DNA from 2 places in the Pseudarthrobacter sp. NPDC059871 genome. Region 2 is predicted to be linked to the other one. Evidence: riboswitches for the same ligand, from Rfam matches in the RefSeq annotation. Region 2 holds a riboswitch; the other holds the start of a gene.
What was found. A riboswitch is a leader RNA that binds a small molecule or an ion and turns the genes downstream of it on or off. The one in region 2 is predicted to bind thiamine pyrophosphate.

Region 1 (5,897 bases), 330 kb from region 2:
TGGCGGAAAAGAGGAGCGTCTGGCGGACGGCAGGGGTGCCGGCGATGATGGTTTCCACATCCGGCAGGAAGCCCAGGTCCAGCATTTCGTCGGCCTCGTCCAGCACCACGATGCGGACGTTCTTCAGGCTCAGGTGCTTCTGCCGGTAAAGGTCGATGAGGCGGCCGGGGGTGCCCACCACCACCTCCACGCCGTTCTTCAGCGCTTCCACCTGGGGCTCGTAGGCGCGGCCGCCGTAGATGGTGGCGATGCGGGCGTTCCGCTTGGTCGAGGCGGTCTGCAAATCGCTGGCAACCTGCACGGCCAGTTCACGGGTGGGAACAATGACCAGCGCCTGGGGTGCGCCCGGTACTGCCAGCTTGTCGTAGCCGGCGTCGTCCCTGCCGACGACGCGCTGCAGTGCGGGGATGCCGAAACCGAGGGTCTTGCCGGTTCCGGTCTTGGCCTGGCCGATGATGTCGTGGCCGGACAGTGCGACCGGAAGCGTCATGGCCTGGATGGGGAAAGGGTGGGTGATCCCGGCGTCGGCGAGGGAGTCCACGATGTCCTGGCGGACGTTGTAGTCGGCGAAGGACTTTTCCGCAATTTCGTGCGGTTTCTCATCGGAGATGATGGTCTCTTCGGGCTCGATGGTCTCGGTGCCGGTGGTGTCCGTCAACAGCTGGTGGGTATGCAATTCACTCACGGGGAGTTTCCTTATTCATTTGGGCAATCGCGCAGCGTGCTCAACAGGCAGGCCGCTGGGGCCGATCCGGAGCACGAACAAAGCGCGCAAGCAATTCCAGTGGAAGCCGATCGCGGGCTATCTAACGCTGGCACTGGCGACCAGCGGGCAAATCTCAAGATCGCGTAGGGGCGGGCTTGTTGGTTTCAGTTCAAGGAAATCAACGACCGGGCATCCATTTCTACCTCTTCAGTCTAGCCGCATCAGCCCGGAATCCCTGTTTCCGCGCCGTGTGGAAGCCGGGACCGGAGGGCGTCAGGCTCACTGAACCAGTTCGAAGTGCACTTCCCGGGCGGCAATATCCGACGACACCAGACGGACCCTGACCTTGGTGCCGGACTCCAGTTCACCGGCGCAGCGGGCTGTCACGGCAGGGTCGGCGATCTGGATGATCCCGGAGGACCCGTTCCCATTACCGTTCCTCCCGTTCCCGTTCCCGTTCCCGTTCCCGTTCTTGCTGTTGCCGTTGCCGTGGCCGTTGTTCCCGTTGCCGTTCTCTTTCTGCGGCTTCGACCCCGAAATCACAATCGCGTCGAACTCCTGGCCGATGTGGTTGACCAGCAGGGCGGCCTCCACCGTATCCAGCGCCATGCGCTCCATCCGGGATGCCAGCTGGTCCGAGCCCGCCATGATCTCAGGGAGGGTCGGCAGCGCGTCCCGCACCCAGCCGGGGACAGTACCGCCGTTGCTCAGCGCCTCGCAGGTCACCAGCACAAAGCGGTCCACCAGGCGGCGCAGCGGCGCAGTGGTGTGGGCATAGGCATCCCCGATGGCCGCCTGGACCGCGGCCTCCGGAACATTGCCGTCAAAAGCGGTGTAGCCGGCGCCGCGGAAGAGCATGCCGGCCGAGTGCATGATGGCCAGCTGCCGGGGGTCCGTTGGGTCGAGGGTCCGCAGGTATTCGCCGTATCCCACCTCGCCGTCCCAGGGTTTGCCCAGAGCTTCTGTCTGCAGCCGGAAATGGTGCAGGGAACGCTCGTCCGGTGGCGGCATGGTGCGCAGGATCCCCACCTTGGCATCGAGCATGATCTTGGCGGCGGCCATCCCTGTCATCAGGGAAATCTGGGCGTTCCAGTCCTCCACCGGCAGCTGGGGAGCAGCAGCAATGCGGTAGCCGCCATCCGGCAGCTGGACGATCTCCTGGTCCGGCATGTTCAGGCTGGCGCCGTTCCGGGCGCGTTCCAGGCGGACACGCTTGAGCCCCACTTCCCTCAGCAGGCCCAGCAGGGGAGTGGCAGTACCGGCGTCCAGGTCAGCCTGTGCACCCTTGTAGCTGAGTTTCGCACGGCTTCGAACGCGTGCCCGGCGGACACCGACGGTCGTGACCTCGGCGTTGCCGTCGAGCTGGAAATCCCACACGAAGGCCGAGCAGTCCTGGTCCGGCAGGAGGCTGCCGGCGCCCTCGCTGATGACTTCAGGGTGCAGCGGAATACGCCCGTCCGGGGCGTAGAAGGTCTGGCCCCGGCGCCGGGTTTCGGCATCCAGGGGTCCGCCGGGCGCAACGAACGCGGGGACATCGGCGATGGCGTACAGGACGTGGTACCCGCCGTCGTCGTCCGTTTCGATGAAGACGGCCTGGTCCAGGTCCGTGGACGACGCCGGATCGATGGTGACGAACTCCACCGCGGTCAGGTCGTAGTCCGGCAGGTGCAGCGCTGCCACCGCGGCCTCGGCGTCCTTGACCGCGTCATCGGGGTAGGGGCCCGGAAGTTCCAGCTCCGTCCGCAGCGCGGCCAGGGCCTCTTCCAGGGCATTGGTGCGCTCATGGACGTTGGGAGCCAGCCGATGATGTGACACGAAAATCAGCCTAACCCCAAGTCATCCGATTACGCAGGGAATCGGTGCGGGGCGCGCTCCTGACGTGTTGCTGCGGGGCGCCGCACGTTCGGGAAACCGGGTTGTGGGGTGTCCGCAGCTTCAGGAAGCCGCGGCGTCCAGCGCGGTACGAAGCGAGGCAGCGGCGGCAGCGGGATCGGCTGCGTCAGTAATGGCGCGGACCACCACGATCCTTGACGCGCCGGCTCCGACCACCTGGTCGACGTTGGAGTGGTCGATCCCGCCGATGGCGAACCACGGCACGTCACTGGGCGCCTTCGCGGCCGCATACTTCACCAGGTCCAGGCCGACGGCGGCCCGGCCGGGTTTGGTGGGGGTGGCCCAGAGGGGGCCCACGCAGAAGTAGTCGAGGCCGGCAGGTCCTGCGGCGTCGGCCAGCGCGGCGTCCACCTGCTCCGGCGTGTGGCTTGACAGGCCGATGGCGGCGTTGCCGTTGAGCAGCGTCCTTGCGGCAGGTACCGGCAGGTCCTTCTGGCCCACATGGAAAACGGGGGCACCGGAGAGGACCGCAATGTCCGCCCGGTCATTGACGGCCCACAGCCGCCCGTGCCGTTGGGCGGATTCCTTGAGGACGGCCAGCAGGTCCAGTTCCTCGGCCGCCTCGATGGACTTGTCCCGCAGCTGGATGATGTCCACGCCGCCTTCGAACGCCGCGTCCACGAACCCGGCGAAGTCACCGCGGCCGCGGCGCGCATCAGTGCAGAGGTACAGGCGTGCGGATTTCAGTGCGCCGTTACCCGCTGCGGTGGTGAAGGCATCGGTGCCGGGTGCTGCGGCGGGGGCAGGGGAGTGGGACACATTCATGGCTGCAAGCCTAGTTCCTCTACACTTGCCTCGTACTGCGGGAGCCCGCGGCAGCTGTCACAAAGCGCCGGGCTGAGAGGGCGTCAGAGCCGACCGCTTGACCTGATCCGGTTAATACCGGCGTAGGGAAGGAGACACCATGGGCATCCCCGAAAGCCCTCCGGGCATCCCCGAAAGCCCTCCGGGCACCATCGCAGAGTCTGCCACTGTCCCGGCAATATCCGCCGACGTAGCAGTGATCGGCGGGGGCGTCATAGGCCACGGCATCGCCTGGGAAGCCAGGTGCTCTGGCAGGTCCGTGGTGCTGATCGATGATGCACCGGGATCCGGAGCCAGTTGGGCGGCGGCAGGCATGCTGGCCCCCGTCAGCGAGCTGCATTACCAGGAGGAAGAGCTCCTGGGCCTCATGCTGGATGCATCGGAGCGTTGGCCGCAGTTCGCCGCGGACCTTGGCCGCGTGTCAGGCCGCGGTTCCGGATACCTGGCGACGCCCACGCTGACCGTTGGCGCCGACGCCGCCGACCGGCAGGCACTCATGGACCTGCGTGGCGTGCAGCAGGCTAACGGACTCGCCGTGGAACCCCTGACGGTCCGGGAGGTCCGGCGCCGGGAACCGCTGCTCAGCCCCGCCATTGCCTGCGCACTCGATACCCCTGCGGACCACCAGGTGGATCCCCGGCGACTTGTGGAGTGCTTCCGGGCAGCCTTGGCCAACCACCTGACGGCCGGCAGCGGCCTTGCCGGCACTGCGGGTGCAGACACTGCCGTTGCCGGCGCGCTGGACGGATTCGCCGTGGCGGACAGGGCAGTGGCACTGGAGTGGGCGGACGGGGGCGTGGCTGGCGTCCGGCTTGCCGGAGGCGGACTGGTGCTCGCCGGCGAAACGGTGGTTGCCAACGGCATGGCGGCGGGTTCCCTCGACAACCTGCCGAGTGGACTCCGGTTACCTCTGCGCCCAGTGCACGGTGACATCCTGCGGCTGTCCGTCCCCCAGCACCTGCAGCCCCTGCTGACGTCCACGGTCCGCGGACTGGTGCGCGGTGTGCCCGTCTACCTGGTTCCACGCGAGGACGGAACCGTGGTCATCGGCGCCACCCAGCGGGAGGACGCCCTGGCGGGAGTCGGCGCTGCGTCCGGAGTGTCAGCTGGTGGCGTGTACCAGCTGCTTCGGGACGCCCAGGTGCTGGTGCCTGCGGTCGCAGAGCTGGAGCTGCTCGAATGCACGGCGCGGGCCCGCCCGGCCACCCCGGACAATGCCCCGCTGCTGGGCAGGGTTCCCGTGGACGGGGCAGACGGCAGTCCAGCGCATATCCCCGGACTCATCGTGGCCACAGGATTCTTCCGCCACGGCGTCCTCCTCACCCCGGCCGCGGCCGCCATCTGCCGTGACCTGATGGACGGGAAGGCTGACCCCCGGTGGCAGCCGTTCAGTCCGGACCGCTTTTCCGGCCGGATCCCGGCCCCCAGCATCAACATCAAGGAGACAGCATGAACATCACCCTGAACGGGGCATCCCGCACCGTGGCGGACGGTGCGTCCATCACGGCTTTGGTCAGCGAAGTGACCGGACGCGCGCTTGCGGCAGACGGCCAGGCAACCGACGGACAAAGACTGGGGGTGGCGGTAGCGCACAATTCCGAAGTTGTGCCCCGCAGCCAATGGCACGGCACCGCGCTCGCTGACGGAGACGACGTCGAACTCGTCACCGCAGTACAGGGAGGCTGACACCATGATCGAAACGAACACCGTTCCCGAACCGGCCCTCCTTACCTCCGCGGCACCAACCAGGCCTGACGCCCTCGTCATTGACGGCGTCGCCCTGGAGTCGAGGCTCATTATGGGGACGGGGGGTGCCCCCAGCCTGGACGGCCTGGGCGCCGCACTGGTTGCCTCCGGAACATCCCTCACCACCGTGGCCATGCGGCGCTACTCACCCGCGGAGTCGGGCTCCCTGTTCCAATTGCTGGTGGACCACGGGATCAGGGTCCTGCCCAACACGGCAGGCTGCTTCACTGCGCGGGACGCCGTCCTGACCGCTGAACTGGCCCGGGAAGCGCTGGAAACCGACTGGGTGAAGCTCGAGGTCATCGCGGACGAGCACACGCTCCTGCCGGACGCCGTTGAACTGGTGGAGGCCACCGAACAGCTGGTCAACCGCGGCTTCAAAGTCTTCGCCTACACCAACGACGACCCCGTCCTGGCCCTCCGGCTGGAAAACCTGGGTGCCACCGCTGTGATGCCGCTGGGATCTCCTATCGGCACCGGGCTGGGAATCCTTAACTCGCACAACATCGAACTCATCGTTTCCCGGGCCAACGTGCCCGTGGTCCTGGACGCAGGGATCGGCACGGCATCCGACGCGGCGCTGGCCATGGAACTTGGGTGCGACGCTGTCCTGCTGGCCACGGCGGTGACCCGGGCCCAGAACCCGGCCCTGATGGGTGAGGCGTTTAAGCACGCCGTCATCGCCGGGCGGCTGGCGAAGGAAGCCGGCCGCATTCCCCGCCGCGAGCACGCACTGGCGTCGTCCGCC
Region 2 (5,897 bases):
ATCGCCCGCGGTTCGGGTGTGCACGTCTCCGAGGTCAACGGCCTGCTGGAACGCTTCGCGCAGGCCCAGAAGATGATGAAGAAAATGGCCCAGGGCGGCATGCCCGGGATGCCAGGCATGCCCGGCCTGCCCGGTGCCGGCGGCGGCGCCCGCAAGAACGCGAAGAACGCGCCGAAGAAGAAGGCCCGGTCCGGAAACCCGGCCAAGGCCGCCCAGGAACGCAAGGACGCCGAAGCCCGGCGCGCCAACGCATCCAAGGCGCTGCCCACCGGGGCCTCCTTCGGCCAGCAGTCCGGTGACTTTGACCCGTCCCAGCTGAACCTGCCCAAGGGCTTTGACAAGTTCCTGGGCAACTAGGAACACTCCCGCCAAGTAGCGCCAAGTGTCGTTGGAAACGTCCCAACGACACTTGGCGCTGTTTCGTTAAGATGTCGGCGCCGTGGAATAGGGTTGGGGGATGTTCAAGCAGAGGGTAGTGTTCGTGCACGGCTCGGGGAGCTTCGGCGCCGCCGCCTGGCCCCGGCAGCACGGCATGGCGCTGATGTACGACGCCCTGTTCCTCCGCCGGCACGGATACCACAGCACCGCCGAACCCCTGGAGTCCTCCTTTGCGGAGGACACGGCCATCGTGCTGCGTTCCCTGGGCGATGACGGGCGTGGTGCTGCCGGCGGACACGTGGTGGCTCACGCGCAGGGAGCAATTCCGGCCATGATGGCGGCCGTGGAGCGCCCGGACCTCGTGCATTCGTTGACCCTCGTGGAGCCGGCCTGCCTTTCCCTCACCGCGGAGCTGCCCGCAACAGCCGCCCACATCCGGATGATGAAGCCGCTGTTCGACGTTCGCCACCAACTCAGCGACGAGGACTTCCAGCGGGAGTTCGTCCGCCGCGTCTACGCCGCTGACCTGCACCAGCCAGCCACCCTGGAGGAGAAGCGCTCTGCCCGCCGGCTGCGGCTGCAGTCACCGTCATGGGAGGCGCCACTTCACATCGTTCCCGGAGTCCCCACCCTTGTCCTTACCGGGGGTTGGGAACCGCTGTACGAAGAAATCGCCGGTTATCTGAGGGAGACCGGTGCCCTGCACCGTGTCGCGGCCGGCGGGCACCGGCCCCACGACTCGGCTGACGGCAACCGGGCCATCCGGCAGTTCCTCGCCGAGGTCAGCCGGAGTGAACCGGCCCGGGCGTCTTAGCCGCCAGGGCCGGCCACAGCAACCCGCCGGTCACCGCCGGCGGCAGGCTCAGCTTCCGGCCGGGACTTTCAGCTCGGGAAGGTATACCTTGCCGCCGGATTCCAGGAACTCCTGGCTCTTCTCCTGCATCCCGGCTGCCGCTTCTGCTATCGCGGCCTGGGCTTCCGCCGACCCGTACTCGTTGCGGATGTCCTGGCTGATCCGCATAGAGCAGAACTTCGGCCCGCACATGGAGCAGAAGTGTGCCGTCTTGGCGGGCTCGGCCGGCAGCGTTTCATCATGGAACGCTTCGGCCGTCTCGGGGTCAAGCGAGAGCGCGAACTGGTCCCGCCAGCGGAACTCGAACCTGGCCTTGGACAACGCGTCGTCCCGTTCGTGCGCCCCGGGGTGGCCCTTGGCCAGGTCGGCGGCGTGCGCGGCGATCTTGTAGGTGATGACCCCGGTCTTCACGTCATCCCTGTCGGGCAGTCCCAGATGCTCCTTGGGCGTGACGTAGCAGAGCATGGCGGTGCCGTAGCGGGCAATCTCGGTGGCGCCGATGGCTGATGTGATGTGGTCGTAGCCGGGAGCCACATCGGTAACCAGCGGCCCCAGCGTATAGAACGGCGCGCCCTTGCACAGTTCCTGCTGGCGCTCTACATTCTCACGCACCAGATGGAACGGGACGTGGCCCGGCCCTTCCACCATCACCTGCACGTCATGCTTCCAGGCGCGCTCCGTCAGCTCGGCCAGCGTGTCCAGTTCCGCGAACTGAGCAGCGTCGTTGGCATCCGCGGTGGCACCGGGGCGCAGGCCGTCACCCAGCGAGAATGCGACGTCATACCGGGCAAAGATTTCACACAGCTCATCGAAGTGCGTGTACAGGAAATTCTCCTGGTGGTGCGCCAGGCACCATCCCGCCATGATCGACCCGCCCCGGGACACGATGCCGGTGACCCTGTTTGCGGTGAGCGGCACGTAGCGGAGCAGGACGCCGGCGTGGACAGTCATATAGTCCACGCCCTGCTCACATTGTTCTATGACGGTGTCGCGGAAGATTTCCCACGTAAGCTCGTTCGCCTCGCCGTTGACCTTTTCCAGGGCCTGGTAGATGGGCACGGTGCCGATCGGCACCGGGGAGTTGCGGATGAGCCACTCCCTGGTGGTGTGGATGTCGTCGCCAGTGGACAGGTCCATCACCGTATCGGCACCCCACCGCGTGGCCCACTGCAGCTTGTCCACTTCTTCCCTAATGGAACTGGTGACGGCGGAGTTGCCGATGTTGGCGTTGATCTTCACCAGGAAAGCCTTCCCGATGATCATCGGTTCGGACTCCGGATGGTTGATGTTGTTGGGGATGATGGCCCGTCCGGCCGCAACCTCACTCCGGACCAGTTCCGGATCGCAGTTTTCCCGCAGCGCCACGAACCGCATTTCCGGCGTCACTGCGCCCTTCCGGGCGTAGTGCATCTGTGTGACAGTCCGGCCTTCGACGGCGCGGCGGGGCACCGGGCGCCCGCCTTTCCATTCCGCGGAGGCGGCGCCGCGGCGTACGGCCGAGCGGCCGTCGTCGAGCAGGTTCCGTTCCCTTCCGCCGTACGCTTCCGTATCAGCCCGCGCCTCAATCCAGTCCGACCGGTAGGGGCTGAGACCGCGGACGGGATCGCTTCCCGGCCCCGCTGTCCGGTAGGTGCGGAAAGGGGCGTTCGGCTGCCCGTTGGGCGAGGACTCGAGCGCGATCTCCGTGACCGGGACACGGATCCCGTGCTCCGGATCATCGATGTAGGCCAGCGAGTGCGACTTCAGGGACTGGGTCACCGGTGCTTCACGCGTGGCTCCGGCGGGGTGGTTTTGGGCAGGGGGCAGCATTGTTTTGGGTGTATTCAAGGAGTACTCACTTCCTTCGCCGGCATTACCCGGACAGGTTCAACGGTCGCAGGCCGCGTCAGCCCGATCTCAGCCCCTGCAGGGGCACCCGTGTGGTCAGGAACGAAGCTACCACACGCTGCGGGGACAAGCGCTTACAGCCCTGTCATATTTGCCGGTGCTAGCCTGACCGGGCAGGAAGAGGAGGCATCCATGCCATACATCATCGCTTTTAGCGGCACCGCCCTCACGGGACCGGACAGCGAAAGGCACGGCCTCTGGTCCGTGGACGGTCGCCTCACGTTTACCCGCCCGGAAGCCAGTCCGGACGTTGTGCTCGATGGCTGGGTGCTGCCCGGCTTCGTCGACGCCCACTGCCACATTGGCCTGGGCCCTGCCGGGCCTGTGGACGCCGGTGAGGCCGAAGCCCAGGCCCGTGCCGACCTGGACTCAGGAACGCTGCTGATCCGGGACGCGGGATCGCCCGCGGACACCCGCTGGATGCAGGGCGGCCGCGACTTTCCGCTGCTGATTCGGGCGGGCAGGCACGTCGCCAGGACCCGCCGTTACCTTCGGGGCTTCGCCCACGAGGTCGAGCCTGAAGGCCTTGTGGAGGCCGTGCGCAAGCAAGCCCGCGACGGCGACGGCTGGGTCAAGCTCGTCGGGGACTGGATCGAGCGGAGCGCCGGCGACCTCGCACCCTCCTTTCCCGCCGGCGTCGTCCGCGATGCGATCAGTGCCGCACACGACGAAGGTGCCCGCGTGACCGCCCACTGCTTCGCCGAGGACACCCTGGACCAGATGCTCGATGCCGGGATCGACTGCATCGAGCACGCCACCGGCCTGCTGCCACGGCACCTGCCGCGGTTCGTGGAACAGGGCGTACCCATCGTTCCGACGCTGGTCAACATCGCCACATTCCCCGATATTGCCGCCCAGGCCAGGCCCAAGTTTCCGGTGTACGCCGACCACATGCTGGCGCTCTGGGAACGACGGTTGGAACGGATAGGTGAGGCCTGGGAAGCCGGGGTGCAGATCTTCGCCGGAACGGACGCCGGCAGCGTGATCCGCCACGGCAGGATTGCGGACGAAATCCTTGCCCTGCACGCGGCCGGGTTGCCCGCAGCCGAAGCGCTCAACGCTGCCAGCTGGGCTGCCCGGGCCTGGCTGGGCGCTGACGGGCTTGCAGAAGGGGCGCGCGCCGACGTCGTGCTGTTCCGGAACGATCCCCGGAGGACCCTGGACACCGTGGCGCACCCATCCCACGTGGTTTTAGGCGGCCGCGTGGTCCGCTAAGCAAAACATCCACCCTGCACTTGGAATAAATTGAAGCTTCAAGTAATTTTAACTCATGACAGGCCGCCTCATTCGGACGGCCTCCAGTAGAGGGAGCGTTCAATGACTGCAGAAGCCACCAGCCAGGATCTTCTTCCTGCCGACCTCGCCATGGGCACCGTGATGCTCAAGGTCGGCAACATGAAGGTCATGACCGACTACTACCAGCGCGCACTGGGGCTCGAGGTGGTCGCTGAGCAGGACGGCGGACTGTACCTCGGCCGGCTCGGCAAGCCGCTGGTCCATCTGGCCCCGGCCCCCGGCCTGAACATTCCCGGCAGGGGAGAGGCGGGCCTGTTCCACACGGCCCTCCTGTTCGAGGACCAGGCGGCGCTCGCCGCTACTGTGGCCACCGCAGCCCAGCTCGAGCCCCGCTCCTTCACGGGCAGTGCCGACCACCTGGTCAGCGAGGCCTTCTACTTCAGTGATCCCGAAGGCAACGGCATCGAGCTCTACTGGGACCGCCCGCGAAGCAACTGGTCCTGGAACGGCACTGACGTGGTCATGGACAGCCTGGCGCTGCCGCCGCAGCGCTACCTGGAACAGCACCTCTCCGAAGAATCCCTCCAGGGGCAGCGGCAGACCACCGCCGGCGTGGGCCACGTCCACCTCCAGGTGGGCGACGTCCAGTCCGCCCGCGATTTCTACGTGGGAACGCTCGGGTTCGAAAAGACCGCCGGCTGGCACGGGCAGGCCCTCTTCGTCTCCGCGGGCCGGTACCACCACCACATGGCCATGAACGTCTGGAACAGCCGCGGCGCCGGTCCGCGGAAAGACACCCTGGGCCTCGGCGAGGTCCTCATCGAGGTGCCGTCCGGTGACGACGTCGGCGCGCTCGCTGACCGCCTGAAGGTCGCCGGGGTCTCCTCGCACCACACCGGCGCTGAGTTGCGCTTCGAGGATCCGTGGCGCAACCGCATCCGGGTTGCGGTGCGCTGAGCACCCCTTCCGCGTACTAGGCTGAAGCCGATAGGCCGTGGAGTCCAGGCAGGTATCCCCGGCGCGCCGGACCGTACACGGAAGAGGTCACTTCCCATGGGTTTTACCGAAATCTTCGTAGCCACCCACGATGCCGCGTTGAAGCGCGCCGGAACCCTTGACGGCGGGGGCACCCCGCCGGCCGCCGACGCCGTCCGGATCCCGGGTATCAGCGACTTCGAAGTGGAGCAGCTTGGAGACCTGGCCGGCACCGCGGTCCACGCGGGCGGCGCCGACTACGAGCTGACGATGGTGGACGTGGCCAGCGATTCCCTGCTGGCCGTCCCGCCGGCCATGGTCCGGGCCCTGGCTGACCTGCTCACCTACGAAACCGAAGGCGAGGGCGATGTCCTCGAGGACGTCGCCGCGCAGTGGGCGGCGCAGGACGACATGCCGTTCGACGCCGGGCAGGCGCAGGCCTACGTCCGGCAGGTTGCGGAACTGGCCGGCGGAATCGACGATTCGGAGCGGTCGGGACTGTACGTCTGGTCCGCCTGACCTTCCCCGGGCAGTGCAGTTTGGGCTGGGTCCGGCGCCGCCCCCGCAG

Region 1: linked by a shared signal. The riboswitch ahead of ACFV4R_RS00645 (FAD-dependent oxidoreductase) and the one ahead of thiC (phosphomethylpyrimidine synthase ThiC) in region 2 are both predicted to bind thiamine pyrophosphate.

The regions. Positions count from the first base shown of each region.
Region 1 is NZ_JBHWJV010000001.1:139,972-145,868, forward strand. It holds gene ACFV4R_RS00630 (DEAD/DEAH box helicase) at 1-685, opposite strand, end outside; gene ACFV4R_RS00635 (RNB domain-containing ribonuclease) at 986-2,521, opposite strand; gene thiE (thiamine phosphate synthase) at 2,642-3,364, opposite strand; TPP riboswitch at 3,392-3,510, shown strand; gene ACFV4R_RS00645 (FAD-dependent oxidoreductase) at 3,504-4,856, shown strand; gene thiS (sulfur carrier protein ThiS) at 4,853-5,089, shown strand; gene ACFV4R_RS00655 (thiazole synthase) at 5,094-5,897, shown strand, end outside.
Region 2 is NZ_JBHWJV010000001.1:465,570-471,466, forward strand. It holds gene ffh (signal recognition particle protein) at 1-357, shown strand, start outside; gene ACFV4R_RS02070 (alpha/beta fold hydrolase) at 458-1,192, shown strand; gene thiC (phosphomethylpyrimidine synthase ThiC) at 1,241-3,040, opposite strand; TPP riboswitch at 3,053-3,160, opposite strand; gene ACFV4R_RS02080 (amidohydrolase family protein) at 3,251-4,333, shown strand; gene ACFV4R_RS02085 (VOC family protein) at 4,436-5,311, shown strand; gene ACFV4R_RS02090 (hypothetical protein) at 5,408-5,848, shown strand.